2 regions of the Vibrio tasmaniensis genome follow, and region 2 is predicted to be linked to the other one. Evidence: predicted binding sites of a transcription regulator. Region 2 holds the regulator's gene; the other holds the start of a gene.
The links. The regulator MetJ, encoded in region 2, represses methionine synthesis genes. The targets are predictions, from matches to a motif close to TTAGACNTNTANANGTCTAA.
Positions count from the first base shown of each region.

Region 1: a site for MetJ is predicted at 2,740-2,759, ahead of metH (methionine synthase). Genes of this name have one in related genera too.

Region 1 covers NZ_AP025510.1:2,894,193-2,901,979, reverse strand. The annotation lists gene OCV44_RS12875 (ISL3 family transposase) at 113-1,306, shown strand; gene OCV44_RS12870 (cation:proton antiporter) at 1,359-2,639, opposite strand; gene metH (methionine synthase) at 2,808-6,485, shown strand; gene lysC (lysine-sensitive aspartokinase 3) at 6,603-7,787, opposite strand, start outside.
Region 2 covers NZ_AP025510.1:257,420-265,206, forward strand. The annotation lists gene priA (primosomal protein N') at 1-303, opposite strand, end outside; gene rpmE (50S ribosomal protein L31) at 635-853, shown strand; gene OCV44_RS01175 (malic enzyme-like NAD(P)-binding protein) at 1,185-2,474, shown strand; gene metJ (met regulon transcriptional regulator MetJ) at 2,714-3,034, opposite strand; gene OCV44_RS01185 (O-succinylhomoserine (thiol)-lyase) at 3,243-4,424, shown strand; gene OCV44_RS01190 (bifunctional aspartate kinase/homoserine dehydrogenase II) at 4,427-6,838, shown strand; gene metF (methylenetetrahydrofolate reductase) at 7,178-7,787, shown strand, end outside.

The DNA of each region.
Region 1 (7,787 bases), 590 kb from region 2:
TCATTAGGTATAAAAAAGGTTCATCGCGGATTAGCGGGAATTGAAAACAAAAACGGTAGTAAGTGATATGGTTTAGTCGCCAAACAAAAATCATACACAAACTACCGTTTCCATGCAGAATCATACTTTCCTATCTTCATTCTGGGAAGGCTTTCAAATAGTAAAGTCTCACCAGACAGCAACACTTATTACCCTTACTCTTAAACCTAACTCTGAGGCTAAGTGCCTTTGTGGTCTTGAAGCCGAAGCTATCCACGAGTATCAATGGCGTCATGTGAAAGAGGCCATGTTGCTCGGGGTTCCTGTTGAACTTTCTGTTCAAACACGAAGAATTAAGTGTCGTGACTGCGGCATAAAAACAGAGTCTCTACCTTGGTTGGAGCCTTATGCTCGTATAACGAAGCGCCTAAAAAGCTATATAGAGCAGCTACTACCTCTTCTTCCCATTAAGCATATCTCCCAGTTAACGAACGTTCATTGGCATACCATTAAAGAGATAGATAAACGCCGACTTAGAGAAGTGGTACCGCCAGTGAAATGGGAGGGACTAAGGCAACTCGTCATGGACGAGTTCGCCATCTTTAAAGGACATCGATATGCCACAGTCATCGCTGACGCTAAGACTCACCAAGTCATTTGGGTAGGGTTAGGCCGTAGCCGCAAGGACATACGACCGTTCTTCGAGCAGTTAGGCAAGCATGGCAACAATATCGAGGCGGTCGCGATGGACATGAATACGGCTTTTGACCTTGAAGTTCAAGCGCACTGTCCGAATGCAAAAATCGTTTACGATTTGTTCCATGTTGTCGCTAAGTTCGGTCGAGAGGTGATGGATAGAGTCAGAGTCGACCAAGCCAACAAACTCAAGCAAGATAAAAAAGCGAGGCAATGGGTCAAGCGCTCACGCTGGGTACTGTTGAAAAACAGAGGTAACTTAAATGCACGACAAGATAGCTATCTGACTGAAATATTGAATATCAATAAGGACTTGATGACCACTTATATACTCGGAGCCCAACTCAAAGAGCTTTGGTATTGTGAGTCAGAAAGGCACGCTAAGGGGCTCTGGGATGCGTGGTATGAACAGGTACAAGAGAGTGGAATTAAGCCATTGAAAGAGTTCGCACGAAAACTGAGCTCCTATCTTCACGGTATTATCGCATCGGCAAGTTATCCATTAAACACCTGCACACTTGAAGGGATAAACAACAAGATAAAGTTAATCAAGCGAATGGGGTATGGATATCGAGATACAGACTACTTCTTCTTAAAGATAAAAGCGGCTTTCCCCGGAAAGCCGCGATGAACCATAAAAAAGGCCACCTACAGTAGGCGGCCTTAGTTGATCTATTTAGATGTTAATCTAGCTCTTTCTCAGCTTGTTTCGCTTTTTCTATCATTGGAGTGATTGTTGATCCTTGAACCAGAATAGAGAACACAACAACAGCATAGGTCATAACGAGGATTATCTCTTTAACATCTATTGCTTTGTCTTCAATCACCCAGATACCTGAAGGGATTGAAAGTGCCATAGCTAGAGCTAAGCCTCCGCGTAGACCACCCCAAGTTAGAATCTTAGTCGACCATGGGTTGTAAGTTCTAAAGCGTTTAAATCCAATATAAGACAAGAAAACACTTAGATAGCGTGCACTCAATACTAGAGGGACTGCGAACGCCATCAAAATCCAATCTTCTTGGTGGAACTTGAATAGCAGCATAGACATACCAATCAATAAGAATAGTACGCCATTTAAGAACTCATCTATTAATTCCCAGAAATGGTCTAGGTGATCCTCACTTTCCTTAGAAAATCCGATGAAGCGTGTCCAGTTGCCTATCATGATACCAGATACCACCATTGCTAATGGTCCAGATACATGCAGAACCTCTGCAAAAGCATAACCAGCTGTAGGAATACCGATGGTTAATAGCAACTCCATCGAGTGGTCATCTGTGTTGCTGATTAGATAGTGGAATATCAAACCTAGAACAAATCCGTAGACGATACCGCCAATAGCCTCTTGGACGAATAACATGGTCACGCTACCTACAGTCGGAGCTTCTGTACCGAATGCGATAGTAAATAGGGTTACGAAGATAACTAAACCAAAACCATCGTTAAATAGAGACTCCCCCTCGATTTGAGTAGAGATTCGTCTAGGAGCATCGAGCTTCTTCACTATTGCTAATACAGCTATTGGATCGGTTGGAGAGATTAGTGAACCAAACAGTAAGCAATAAATTAGGTCAAATTGAATACCGATAAGCTGACAGAAGCCATAAAGTACAAAGCCAATAAAGAATGTCGAAAATAGTGTAGCGCCAAGAGCGAGCACAGTTATTTCCCACTTCTGATCTTTTAAGTTTGGTAACTTGATCCCCAAGCCGCCAGCAAAGAGTAAGAAACCTAGTATTCCTTTCAGGAGGAAATCTTCAAAGTTGATACTGGCTACTGTCTCTGAGGCGATGTCTGCCAATTGGAACCAATTGTTTTGTCCTGCAATGATAATCAATAGAGATAGCATCATTGAGCCTGCTGTTATGGCGATGGTTGTCTGCATTTTACCAATTTTGGTATTCACGAAAGCAATAAGCATGGCTGCAGCGGACAAGAAGCATAAGGTGTAATAGACCGACATTGGGATTCCAATATGTAACAAAGTATGAAAATTAATTTTCGTTGTCTCATGCTTAAATAGCAAACACTTTTTGTCATAGCTTAGTAATCAATTTCCTTTTTTAGACGTCTAGACTCCTTTTTAATGTGTGATAGGATGGAGGGATAATTAAAGGAATGAGGCTGTACCGTGGGAAGTAATGTAAGGCAAAAGATTGAGGCTCTGTTAAAGCAACGAATTTTACTGATTGATGGTGGCATGGGTACCATGATTCAGGATTATAAATTGGAAGAGCAGGACTATCGTGGTGAGCGCTTTGCTGATTGGCATAGTGACTTAAAAGGTAACAATGACCTTTTGGTACTTACACAGCCTAAGCTTATCAAAGGTATCCACACGGAGTATTTGGAAGCGGGTGCAGATATCCTCGAAACCAATACCTTTAATGCAACAACCATTGCTATGGCCGACTACGATATGGAAAGTCTTAGCGAAGAAATTAACTATGCTGCTGCTAAACTGGCTCGTGAAGCGGCAGATGAATGGACAGCGAAGACTCCTGATAAACCTCGTTTTGTGGCGGGTGTTTTAGGTCCAACTAACCGAACTTGTTCTCTCTCCCCAGATGTTAATGATCCGGGCTATCGTAATGTGAGTTTTGACGAACTTGTTGTGGCTTATTCTGAATCGACTCGTGCTCTTATCAAAGGCGGGTCAGACCTTATTCTTATCGAGACTATCTTCGATACACTCAACGCGAAGGCGTGCTCTTTTGCCGTTGAATCGGTCTTTGAAGAAATGGGTATCACTTTACCCGTTATGATCTCCGGTACTATCACCGATGCATCTGGTCGAACGCTTTCCGGACAAACGACGGAAGCATTCTACAACGCCCTTCGTCATGTAAAACCAATCTCATTTGGTTTGAACTGTGCATTAGGCCCCGATGAACTGCGCGAATACGTTGGTGAGATGTCTCGTATCTCCGAATGTAATGTTTCCGCTCACCCTAACGCGGGTTTACCTAACGCATTTGGTGAGTATGACCTTTCTCCAGAAGATATGGCTGAACACGTTAAGGAATGGGCTGAAAGTGGTTTCTTGAACCTAATTGGTGGTTGTTGTGGTACGACGCCAGAACATATACGCCAAATGGCAGAAGCTGTTGAAGGCGTAACACCGCGCCAGCTACCAGATTTACCCGTCTCTTGTCGCCTCTCTGGCTTAGAGCCATTGACGATTTCCAAGGAATCTCTGTTTGTTAACGTGGGTGAGCGAACTAACGTTACCGGCTCTGCTCGCTTTAAACGTCTTATCAAAGAAGAACTCTATGATGAAGCTTTAAGTGTGGCTCGAGAGCAAGTTGAGAACGGTGCTCAAATCATCGATATCAACATGGATGAAGGAATGCTAGACGCTGAGGCGTGTATGGTTAAATTCCTTAATCTATGTGCATCTGAGCCTGAAATCTCGAAAGTGCCAGTCATGGTCGACTCTTCAAAATGGGAAGTTATAGAAGCGGGTCTGAAATGTATTCAGGGTAAAGGCATCGTTAACTCTATCTCATTGAAGGAAGGGAAAGAGAAGTTTGTCGAACAAGCTAAACTGGTTCGCCGATATGGTGCAGCCGTTATCGTGATGGCGTTCGATGAAGTTGGCCAAGCTGATACTCGAGAGCGTAAGGTTGAGATTTGTACTAATGCCTACAATATTTTGGTTGATGAAGTAGGTTTCCCACCAGAAGACATTATTTTTGACCCGAACATTTTTGCGGTTGCGACGGGTATTGATGAACATAACAACTATGCGGTCGATTTCATTGAAGCAGTAGGAGACATCAAACGAGACTTACCCCATGCAATGATCTCTGGTGGTGTATCGAATGTTTCGTTCTCATTCCGAGGTAATAACTACGTTCGTGAGGCAATCCACGCAGTATTCCTATATCACTGTTTTAAAAACGGTATGGATATGGGCATCGTAAATGCTGGGCAATTAGAGATTTACGATAATGTCCCAGAGGATTTACGTGAAGCCGTTGAAGATGTGGTTCTAAACCGCCGAGATGATTCTACTGAGCGCTTGCTCGATATTGCGACTGAGTATCTAGAGCGTGCAGTGGGGAAAGTTGAAGATAAATCTGCTTTAGAGTGGCGTACTTGGCCAGTAGAAAAGCGCTTAGAACACTCTTTAGTGAAAGGTATTACCGACTTTATTGTTGAGGATACAGAAGAAGCTCGTGTTAATGCTTCTCGCCCTATTGAGGTGATTGAAGGCCCATTAATGGATGGCATGAACGTGGTTGGTGACCTCTTTGGTGAAGGTAAGATGTTCCTTCCTCAAGTAGTTAAATCTGCACGTGTTATGAAGCAAGCGGTAGCCCATCTAGAACCATTTATTAATGCAACCAAAGACGTTGGTGCGACTAACGGAAAAATCTTACTTGCGACCGTAAAAGGCGATGTTCACGATATCGGTAAAAACATTGTGGGCGTTGTCTTGCAGTGTAATAACTACGAAATTATCGATTTAGGCGTGATGGTTTCATGTGAGAAAATCCTTAAGGTCGCTAAAGAAGAGAACGTCGATATCATTGGGCTTTCGGGTTTGATCACCCCTTCTCTTGATGAAATGGTGCATGTGGCTAAAGAGATGGAAAGACAAGGCTTTAAGCTGCCTCTTCTGATCGGTGGAGCAACGACATCTAAAGCGCATACAGCCGTTAAGATTGAACAGAACTACTCTGAACCTGTGGTCTACGTAAACAATGCTTCACGTGCGGTGGGTGTGTGTACTTCATTGCTATCTAACGAATTGAAGCCCGCCTTTGTTGAGAAGTTGGATATTGATTACGACCGTGTGCGAGATCAGCACAATCGTAAAAAACCACGAACTAAGCCTGTTACGCTTGAACGCGCTCGTGCTAATAAAGTAGCGATTGATTGGAGAGCTTATACGCCACCGGTACCTGCTAAGCCGGGAGTGCACATCTTCAATGATTTTGATGTCGCGACTTTACGTCAGTACATCGACTGGACTCCATTCTTTATGACATGGTCGCTAGTCGGAAAGTACCCTGCAATTCTTGAGCATGAAGAAGTGGGCGAGGAAGCGAAACGCTTATTCAAGGATGCGAATGATTTATTGGATCGAGTACAGAAAGAGAAGTTACTTGAAGCTCGTGGGATGTGTGCGATGTTCCCTGCCAACAGTGTTGGTGATGATATTGAAGTGTATACCGATGAATCTCGCACTGAAGTGTTAAAGGTTTTGCACAACCTTCGTCAGCAAACAGAGAAGCCAAAAGGTTTTAACTACTGTTTGTCTGATTACATTGCGCCGAAAGATAGCGGTAAAGCAGACTGGATTGGTGGCTTTGCGGTGACTGGTGGTATCGGTGAGCGAGAGCTTGCTGATGAATACAAAGCCAACGGTGATGACTACAACGCGATTATGATTCAGGCGGTTGCTGACCGATTGGCTGAAGCGTTCGCTGAATACCTGCATAAAGAAGTGAGAAAGGACATTTGGGGCTACTCGCCGGATGAGGACTTGTCTAATGACGATTTGATTCGCGAGAAGTACCAAGGTATTCGTCCTGCTCCGGGTTACCCTGCCTGTCCTGAACATACTGAAAAAGGTACGTTGTGGGAGTTGATGGACGTTGAAAAAGCGATCGACATGTCATTAACCACGAGCTACGCAATGTGGCCTGGTGCTTCAGTGTCTGGTATGTATTTCTCACATCCTGATGCTAGATACTTTGCAATTGCACAGATTCAACAAGATCAAGTGGATAGCTATGCTGATCGTAAGGGCTGGGACATGTTGGAAGCTGAGAGGTGGTTAGGTCCAAACATTAACTAGCTTTTAGGCTATGACGAGTTTTGATTCGTAAAGTAAAAAAGAGAAAGGGTTGCTTAATAGCAACCCTTTTTGTATCTGTAGCTTGGTGATTTTTAAACTAATCTATCAACCGTCTTTTTATTCAAACAGCTCTTGGTGAAGCTTTTGAATCGCTAGCTTAGACACTGATTCATCTAGTAAGAAGCACAAGTTGTGTGGGCTTGCGCCGTAGCAAATCATGCGTAGGTTGAAGTCTTCAAGAGTGCCGAATACCTGTTTCGCATAGCCTTTGCTTTCACTCATGTTATTACCAATAAGAGCAACAAGGCATAGGTCGTGTTCAATATCCACGGAACACAGTTCTTCAAGCTCAATGCGAGCGGCTTCTGGTAACTCAGGGGCACCACCAGAGGTATCTGTTTGATCGAGTGTCAGTGAGACACTGATCTCTGAGGTAGTGATAAGATCGACAGAGATCTTATGCTTAGCGAGGATCTCGAACACTTTTGCTAGGAAGCCATAAGCATGGAACATATTGGCGCTGCGTAGCGTAACCATGGTTTGGTTGCAGCGTAGGGCAAGCGCTCTGAACAGAGGGGAGCTTTCAACTTGTTGACGAATCCATGTGCCACCGAGCTCTGGTGCTTTTGATGAGCCGACAAATACCGGGATTTGATGGCGTAGTGCCGGGACTAGAGTCGAAGGGTGTAATATCTTCGCGCCAAAGTTTGCCATTTCCGATGCTTCGCTGAAGCTGATCTCTGGGATAGGAGATGCTTTCGATGCGATACGTGGATCCGTGGTGTAGATGCCCGGAACATCAGTCCAGATTTCTAAACCAATCGCTTGTACAGATTCTGCAATCAGTGCCGCTGAGTAATCACTGCCGCCACGACCTAATGTTGTGGTGTTACCTTCGTTATCGGCACCGATAAAGCCTTGGGTAACGACAACTTGCTGTTGGCATAGTGGTATCAATTTCTGTTGCGCTAAGGCTGCAATATCTTTTAACTGTGGCTCTGCTTTGCCGAAGTCATTGTTGGTGCGCATCACTTCTCTGATATCAAAACGGACAGCGGGTGTGCCACGCTCGCGAATGATTTGAGCGAGGATATGTGTTGACATCAGTTCGCCACATGCCACTAGGTGATCGGTGAGTTTAGTACTGGTTTGGAATGATGCCGCTTCGGCTGCACTCGCAATGTCATCGAGAATGCTATGGACCTCTTTCTCGATACCGCTTGGATCGGCTAACTGAGCAAGAATCGTATTATGAATGTCGGTTAACTGTGTCACTAGTTCTTGGCGACGAGTTTTATCTTG
Region 2 (7,787 bases):
TAGTGCGTTGGCCAAGGTTTCACCTAGTGGATACTGATAGAACTGGCTGCACCATACCAAGAGTGAGTAGACCGATTCCGGCCAAACGGGTTGGTTGTCTAGTAAGGCTTTAATGGGCTTGAGTTTGTCTAACTCGAATTCAGATTCGTTAACCAGAGCCGTAACAATACCTGTTAAGGTTTGTCGTCCAAAAGGCACAGAAACTCGTCCACCAATTATAGGAAATAGGTGGCTAGGAATCTTGTAATCGAACTGTTTGTCTAGTGGAACCGGCAGTGCCACGCGGGCAATCATTGGGCGCATAAATGGACGACTTTATCTGAGTTGACGAGAGCGGACAGTCTAAAGGATAAGGCGGTTAAATTCGAGAAGCAGTTTGGACCAGCTCAGAGAGTAGAACCAATGAAGACCACTTAAGCCTTAAATCTTAAAGTGACAAAGGAAATAAAGAGGCTATTGGTGAAAAATGTATCAAATCAGTTGATCCTGCTTTATAGATTCATTACTATACTGCGCCTTAAAGGTATGGCTTTATCGCGGTTTAGTGATACAGCGGTGTCTTTATTTATTTTTTAACTACGTGTGGTGTCCGGCTTAGAATCGGATGGCGACACGGCCTAATTGAGGTTTTCCCATGAAAGTTGGTATCCACCCAGAATACAAAGCAGTTTCTGCAACTTGTTCTTGCGGTAACACGTTTGAGTTCAACTCAACGCTAGCAAAAGAATCAATCCACCTAGACGTATGTGACAAATGTCACCCGTTCTACACTGGTAAGCAACGTATCGTAGATACAGGCGGCCGTGTTGATCGCTTCAACAAGCGTTTCGGTGCTCTTTCTAGCAAGAAGTAATTCTCGCTATTTAGACATAAAAAGGACACTTCGGTGTCCTTTTTTGTTGCCTGTAAATTGAGAAAGTACTGAATCGTATTTCATTATTAGGTCAGTTAAAGTAATAGGTTACTGACGTAAATCTTACTTAATCACTTATCCCAACACTCTTTCCTCGAAATTCGCTCTAAAGTTGAGCAGGCGATAGTAATTTCAACTGCCCACTGGTCTTATTAGTAGTGAAATCTCGTTTTTTAATGATACAGATGCTTCAACCACCTAGGAACTTTGAAGTACATCCATTAACATGAACAAGATCCCCCAAATAATAATATCCTAGGAACCTACACCTATGTCTGAAGACAGCCGCCAAGATCAATCCTCTCAAGCGTTATCGCCTCAAGAACAATTCCGTCAGCAAGCTCTTGATTATCATGAGTTCCCAATTCCAGGCAAAATTGCCGTAGAACTGACGAAGCCTGCAAACTCTGCAGAAGACCTAGCACTGGCATACAGCCCAGGTGTAGCTGAGCCTGTTCGCGAGATCGCACAGAACGTCGATAACGTTTACAAGTACACAGGTAAAGGCAACATGGTTGCAGTTATCTCTAACGGTACTGCAATTCTTGGCTTAGGCAATCTTGGTCCTATTGCTTCTAAACCGGTTATGGAAGGTAAAGCGCTACTGTTTAAGCGTTTTGCTGGTTTAGATTCTATCGATATTGAAGTAAAACACCGCACAATCGATGAGTTCGTTGATACGGTTGCGAATATCGCAGATACATTTGGCGGTATTAACTTAGAAGACATCAAAGCACCAGACTGTTTTGAAATCGAGCGTCGCCTGATTGAGCGTTGTGATGTACCTGTATTCCACGATGACCAACACGGTACTGCGATTGTTACGGCAGCAGGTATGCTGAATGCGATTGAGCTTCAAGGTAAGAAACTGGAAGAGTGTAAGATCGTTTGTTTAGGTGCTGGCGCAGCAGCGGTTGCTTGTATGGAGCTACTGATTAAGTGTGGCGCTCAGCGTGAGAAGATCTACATGCTTGACCGTAAAGGTGTGATCCACACTCGTCGTGATGACTTGAATGAATACAAAGAGCTGTTCGCAAATAACACCGACAAGCGCACGCTTGAAGATGTTATCGAAGGCGCTGATCTGTTCTTGGGTGTATCGGGTCCTAATCTGCTACCAGCTAAGGCTCTTACGCTGATGGCTGATAAGCCGGTTGTGTTTGCATGTTCAAACCCAGATCCAGAGATCAAGCCTGAGCTTGCACACGAAGTTCGTTCTGACCTAATCATGGGTACAGGCCGTAGTGATTACCCTAACCAAGTAAACAACGTACTTTGTTTCCCATTCATTTTCCGTGGTGCACTAGACGTGCGTGCGAGCGAAATCAATGACGAAATGAAGCTAGCGGCGGTTAAAGCGATTCGTGAACTAGCGAAAGAAGAAGTTCCAGCTGAAGTATTGGCAGCTGCGGGCGAGACTGCACTGGAGTTCGGTAAGGGTTACATCATTCCTAAGCCAATGGACCCGCGTCTGCTTCCTCGCGTTGCAAAAGCAGTTGCTGAAGCGGCTGTTGAGTCTGGCGTTGCTCGAATTGAGATGCCTGCTAACTATATGGCTTAATGCCTTAATGCCTTAATGCCTTAATGCCTTAATGCCTTAATGCCTTAGTAGCTTAGTAGCTTAATAGCTTAGTAGCTGTTGCTCTATTGAGCGAAAAAGAATAATAAAAAACCGACTCATAGGAGTCGGTTTTTTTATGTCTATCATTCACAGCGCAGCTACAGATAACGTAGTGGGTGATGTGACAAATAGGGTTCAGCTATAGCGAATCAATAATGAAGGCGGTGACTGAGTTGTTTTTATTCTTCGTCAAACGCTTCGAACTCGATGCCCATCTCTGTCATCAGTTTTTTGACTTCAGTCGGGATGTCGTCTGGACGATCTTTACGAAGGTCTTCATCCGTTGGCAGTGGTTGGCCAGTGTACGCATGTAGAAAGGCTTCGCACAGTAGCTCACTGTTTGTTGCATGGCGTAGGTTGTTGATCTGGCGGCGAGTGCGCTCGTCAGTAAGAACCTTTAACACTTTTAGAGGGATAGAAACTGTAATTTTCTTTACTTGTTCGCTTTTCTTTCCATGCTCAGCATATGGGCTTATGTATTCACCATTCCAGTCGGCCATTGCGTACCTTCATCACTTTAGTTGTTAGAATAAATTAATAGTGCTGATTTTAGCGGGATTTACTGCCATAAGCAAAGACATATAGACGTCCGGAAGTGTTGACGTCTCACGTTTATGAAAGTAAAGTGAGTAACATATATCTAACACAGCCACAAAATGCCGACAAGCAGCTGTGATTCTCAGACGCAAAACTTGTAAGGAAGCACCTATGAGCAGCCGGAAGCCAGCAACCATCGCAGTACGTACTGGTATCGAGTCAGACACGCAACACCATGCCGTTGTCCCACCTATTTATCTTTCGACTAACTATGGGTTTCCCGCTTTTGGTGAAGTGCCAAAGTACGATTATACCCGCTCTGGTAACCCAAACCGCGGTCTATTAGAAACGGCACTATTTGAGCTTGAGTCTGGTAAAGGCGCGGTTGTTACTAACTGTGGTACGTCGGCACTTAACTTATGGGTATCCGCTTTCTTAGGTGGCGATGATCTTATTATTGCACCGCACGACTGCTATGGCGGTACTTACCGTCTGTTTAACACACGCTCACTCAAAGGTGACTTCAAAGTTCTGTTTGTTGATCAATCGGATCAAGCCGCACTGGATGCTGCGATCGCGCTTAAGCCAAAGTTAATCTTAATCGAAACGCCATCGAATCCATTGGTTCGTGTGGTTGATATTGCAGAAACTTGCCGTAAAGCGAAAGAAGTAGGTGCTCTGGTTGCTGTCGACAACACGTTTTTGACGCCTGTGTTCCAAAAGCCTTTAGAGCTGGGTGCGGATTTTGTTATCCACTCAACCACCAAGTACATCAACGGACACTCAGATGTCATTGGTGGTGTTGTAGTTACTAAGACAGAAGAGCACGCTGAAGAGCTAGCATGGTGGGGTAACTGTATTGGTGCAACCGGCACACCATTTGATAGCTACATGACGCTACGTGGTATTCGTACGCTAGGTGCACGTATGCGCGTTCACGAAGAGAGCTCACGTGAAATTCTGACGGCTCTGCAACAACAAGATCTGGTGGGTACGATTTACCACCCAAGCCTTCCTGAACATCCGGGTCACGAGATCGCGAAGAAACAGCAGTTGGGCTTTGGTTCCATGCTGAGCTTTGAATTTTCGGGATCTTTTGAAGCACTTAAATATTTTGTGGATAAATTAGAGCTATTTTCTTTGGCTGAATCATTGGGCGGTGTTGAAAGCCTGATTTGTCACCCAGCGTCGATGACTCACCGTGCTATGGGCGAAGCAGCATTAGCAGAAGCGGGTGTTTCTCAACAATTACTGCGCCTTTCTGTTGGCCTTGAAGATGCAGAAGACTTGATTGATGATCTCAAGCAAGCGTTTGAAAAAACACAAGGCTTTATCGCAGAAGGGGAGGTTTAATAATGACAACCTTTCGCCAGCTACATAAATTTGGTGGCAGCAGTTTAGCGAACCCTGAGTGTTACCAACGCGTGGTCAATATTCTTAGAGAATACTCGTCAGCTACTGACTTGGTCGTGGTATCGGCTGCGGGTAAAACAACTAACCGCTTGATTGAGTTTGTTGAAGCGCTCGACAAAGATGGTCGTATTGCGCATGAATGTCTACAAACCCTTCGTCAGTTCCAGCTTGAGCTGATTGAAGCGCTGCTTGAAGATGAGTCTGCGGCTCAGCTAACGGCCACTATTCAACAAGAATTTACTGCTTTAGGTGAGCTAACTGCTCCTCTAAGCGAATCGCAAAAAGCACAGGTGTTAGGACACGGTGAGGTTTGGTCTTCACGTTTGTTAGCTGCTCTGTTGTGCCAACATGACTTACAAGCAGTTGCTCAAGATGCGCGTGCCTTTTTACGTGCAGAAGCGGGTGCTCAACCCGAAGTGGATCGCGCGCGTTCTTATCCTCTGATTAAAGAAGTTTTGGCTCAGCATACGCATTGCCGAGTGGTGATTACGGGCTTTATGGCTCAGAACTGCGAAGGTGAAACAGTACTGCTTGGTCGTAACGGTTCAGATTACTCAGCAACCGTGATTGGCGCTTTGGCTGAAGTTGAACGTGTGACGATTTGGAGTGACGTGGCAGGCGTTTACAGCGCTGACCCTCGTTTGGTTTCGGATGCGTGTTTGTTGCCTCTGCTTCGCCTTGATGAAGCGAGTGAACTCGCTCGTCTGGCGGCTCCAGTGCTCCATAGCCGAACGCTACAGCCTGTGGCTCAAAGTGCTATGGATCTCAGCTTGCGCTGCAGCTACCAGCCGGAGGCGGGCTCTACACAGATAGAGCGTGTACTGGCATCGGGTCGTGGCGCAAAAATCATTACCTCTCTGGATGAAGTTCTGATCGTTCAGCTGACCTTTGGTCATGGCCATGATTTTGACCGCTTAGAAAGTGAAGTTCTTGAAGGTCTTAAACGAGCTCAACTTGAGCCGCTTGCTTATGAGCTTGAACCCGATCAGCACTGTTTGCGCCTTGCTTATACAGAAGAGATCGCTGGTGGCGCTTTAGAATATCTACAAGACCACGCGATTGAAGCGGAAATTAAGCTTAAAGAAGGCTTCTCTCTGATTGCGGCGGTGGGTGCTGGTGTGACTAAGAACCCGAACCATTGTTATGGATTCTACCAACAACTCAAGAGCTCACCGGTTGAGTTTATCTCAGAAGCAAACTCAGGCTTGAGCTTAGTGGCTGTGATTCGTAAGAGTGAAACATCAAGCCTAGTGAAAGGCATTCACTCTCAACTGTTCCAAGCGCAGAAGCGTGTTGCGATTGCTTTATGTGGCAAGGGCAATATTGGTTCAAGTTGGTTAAGCCTGTTTGCTGAGCAAAAAGCGGAACTTGAAAAGCGTCGTGGAATGAACTTTGAATTGGTTGCGGTGATTGATAGCCAAACTTATTGGTTCGATGATCAAGGCATTGATGCGACTTCTGTGAGCAAGCGTTTTGATGATGAAGCGATTGCCAATAACGGCAACGACTGGCTAGAGCGTTTGGGTTCTATTCAGGGCTACGATGAAGCGGTTGTGTTAGATGTTACGGCAAGCCCGGTGCTTGCTGCAAAATACCTGCAAGTCGCACAACAAGGTATTCACCTGATCTCGGCTAACAAGGTGGCAGGTTCTGCATCAAGCGAGTATTACCATCAGGTACAAGATGCTTTCGCTAAGATCAGCCGTCATTGGCTGTACAATGCGACAGTGGGTGCTGGCTTACCGATTAACCACACGGTACGTGACCTGCGCGAAAGCGGTGACGATATTATTGCTCTGTCAGGTATATTCTCGGGCACTCTATCTTGGTTATTCCAACAGTTTGATGGCACGGTGTCATTCAGCGAGTTGGTTGATTTAGCGTGGCAACAAGGCCTGACGGAACCGGATCCTCGTGCTGACCTCGATGGCTCTGACGTGATGCGTAAGCTAGTGATTCTGGCGCGTGAATCGGGTTTAGATATTGAGCCTGAAAACGTCAAAGTAGAATCATTGGTACCTGAAGAATTACAAGATCTGTCAGTGGATGACTTCTTTGATAAAGCTTCTGTACTGAGTGAAGAGTTGGCCGAGCGTTTAGATAAAGCGCAGTCTCAACAGAAGGTTTTGCGTTACGTCGCGCGTTTAGAGAAGAATGGCAAAGCAACGGTAGGCGTTGAGGCGCTATCGAAAGAGCACGCCCTGGCGAACTTATTACCTTGCGACAACATCTTTGCGATTGAGAGCAAATGGTACAAAGATAATCCATTGGTTATTCGTGGCCCAGGTGCTGGTCGTGAAGTGACAGCTGGTGCAATTCAATCTGACCTAAACAGAATGTCTAGCCTGTTTTAATACTGAGAGCGGTTGGCTTAATACTTAGAGCGATTGGCTTAATAGTCAGATCAATTGCTTTAATACTCAGATTAATTGTTTAAATGCGTAAATAGCATACTATCCACTAAGATAAATAAGGCTGAAAGCACGATGTGTTTTCAGTCTTTTTTCTACATTATTTCTTCTTTGCGACCCACCTATCGGCTTGAGCTTTTCTCACTATCTACTTGAAAAAAATTCATAATGGATCTGTTGACATTAAATCGTATTCAATTCATTCTGAAGACATATAGACGTCTAAACGTCGTTAGGGATTTGAGATTATTTAGTGGTTGCTTTTGCCACAGGGAGAGTAAGATGGGATACACACACGCAAGTCATATCGACGCTTTAAATCAGAATATTGCAGAGCTTTCTGACAACATCAATGTGTCATTTGAATTTTTCCCACCAAGCAGTGAGAAGATGGAAGAGACCCTGTGGAATTCTGTTCACCGTCTTAAAACACTTCAACCTAAATTTGTATCGGTAACTTACGGTGCAAACTCGGGTGAGCGTGATCGTACCCACTCAATCATTAAAGAAATTAAGAACCAAACAGGCTTAGTTGCTGCACCACACTTAACGTGTATTGATGCTAGCCGCGAAGAGCTGATTCAAATTGCCGACGATTACTGGGCAAATGGCATTGAAAGTATTGTTGCGTTGCGTGGTGATATTCCAGCAGGCGGCGGTGCGCCAGATATGTATGCGTCTGATTTAGTCGAGCTGCTTAAATCTCGTCACGACTTTGATATATCAGTAGCGGCATTCCCTGAGGTTCACCCTGAAGCAAAAAGCGCTCAATCTGATCTTATTAACCTAAAACGTAAAGTGGATGCGGGTGCAAATCGTGCAATCACTCAGTTCTTCTTCGATGTAGAAAGCTACTTACGTTTTCGTGACCGTTGTGTGGCGGCTGGCGTTG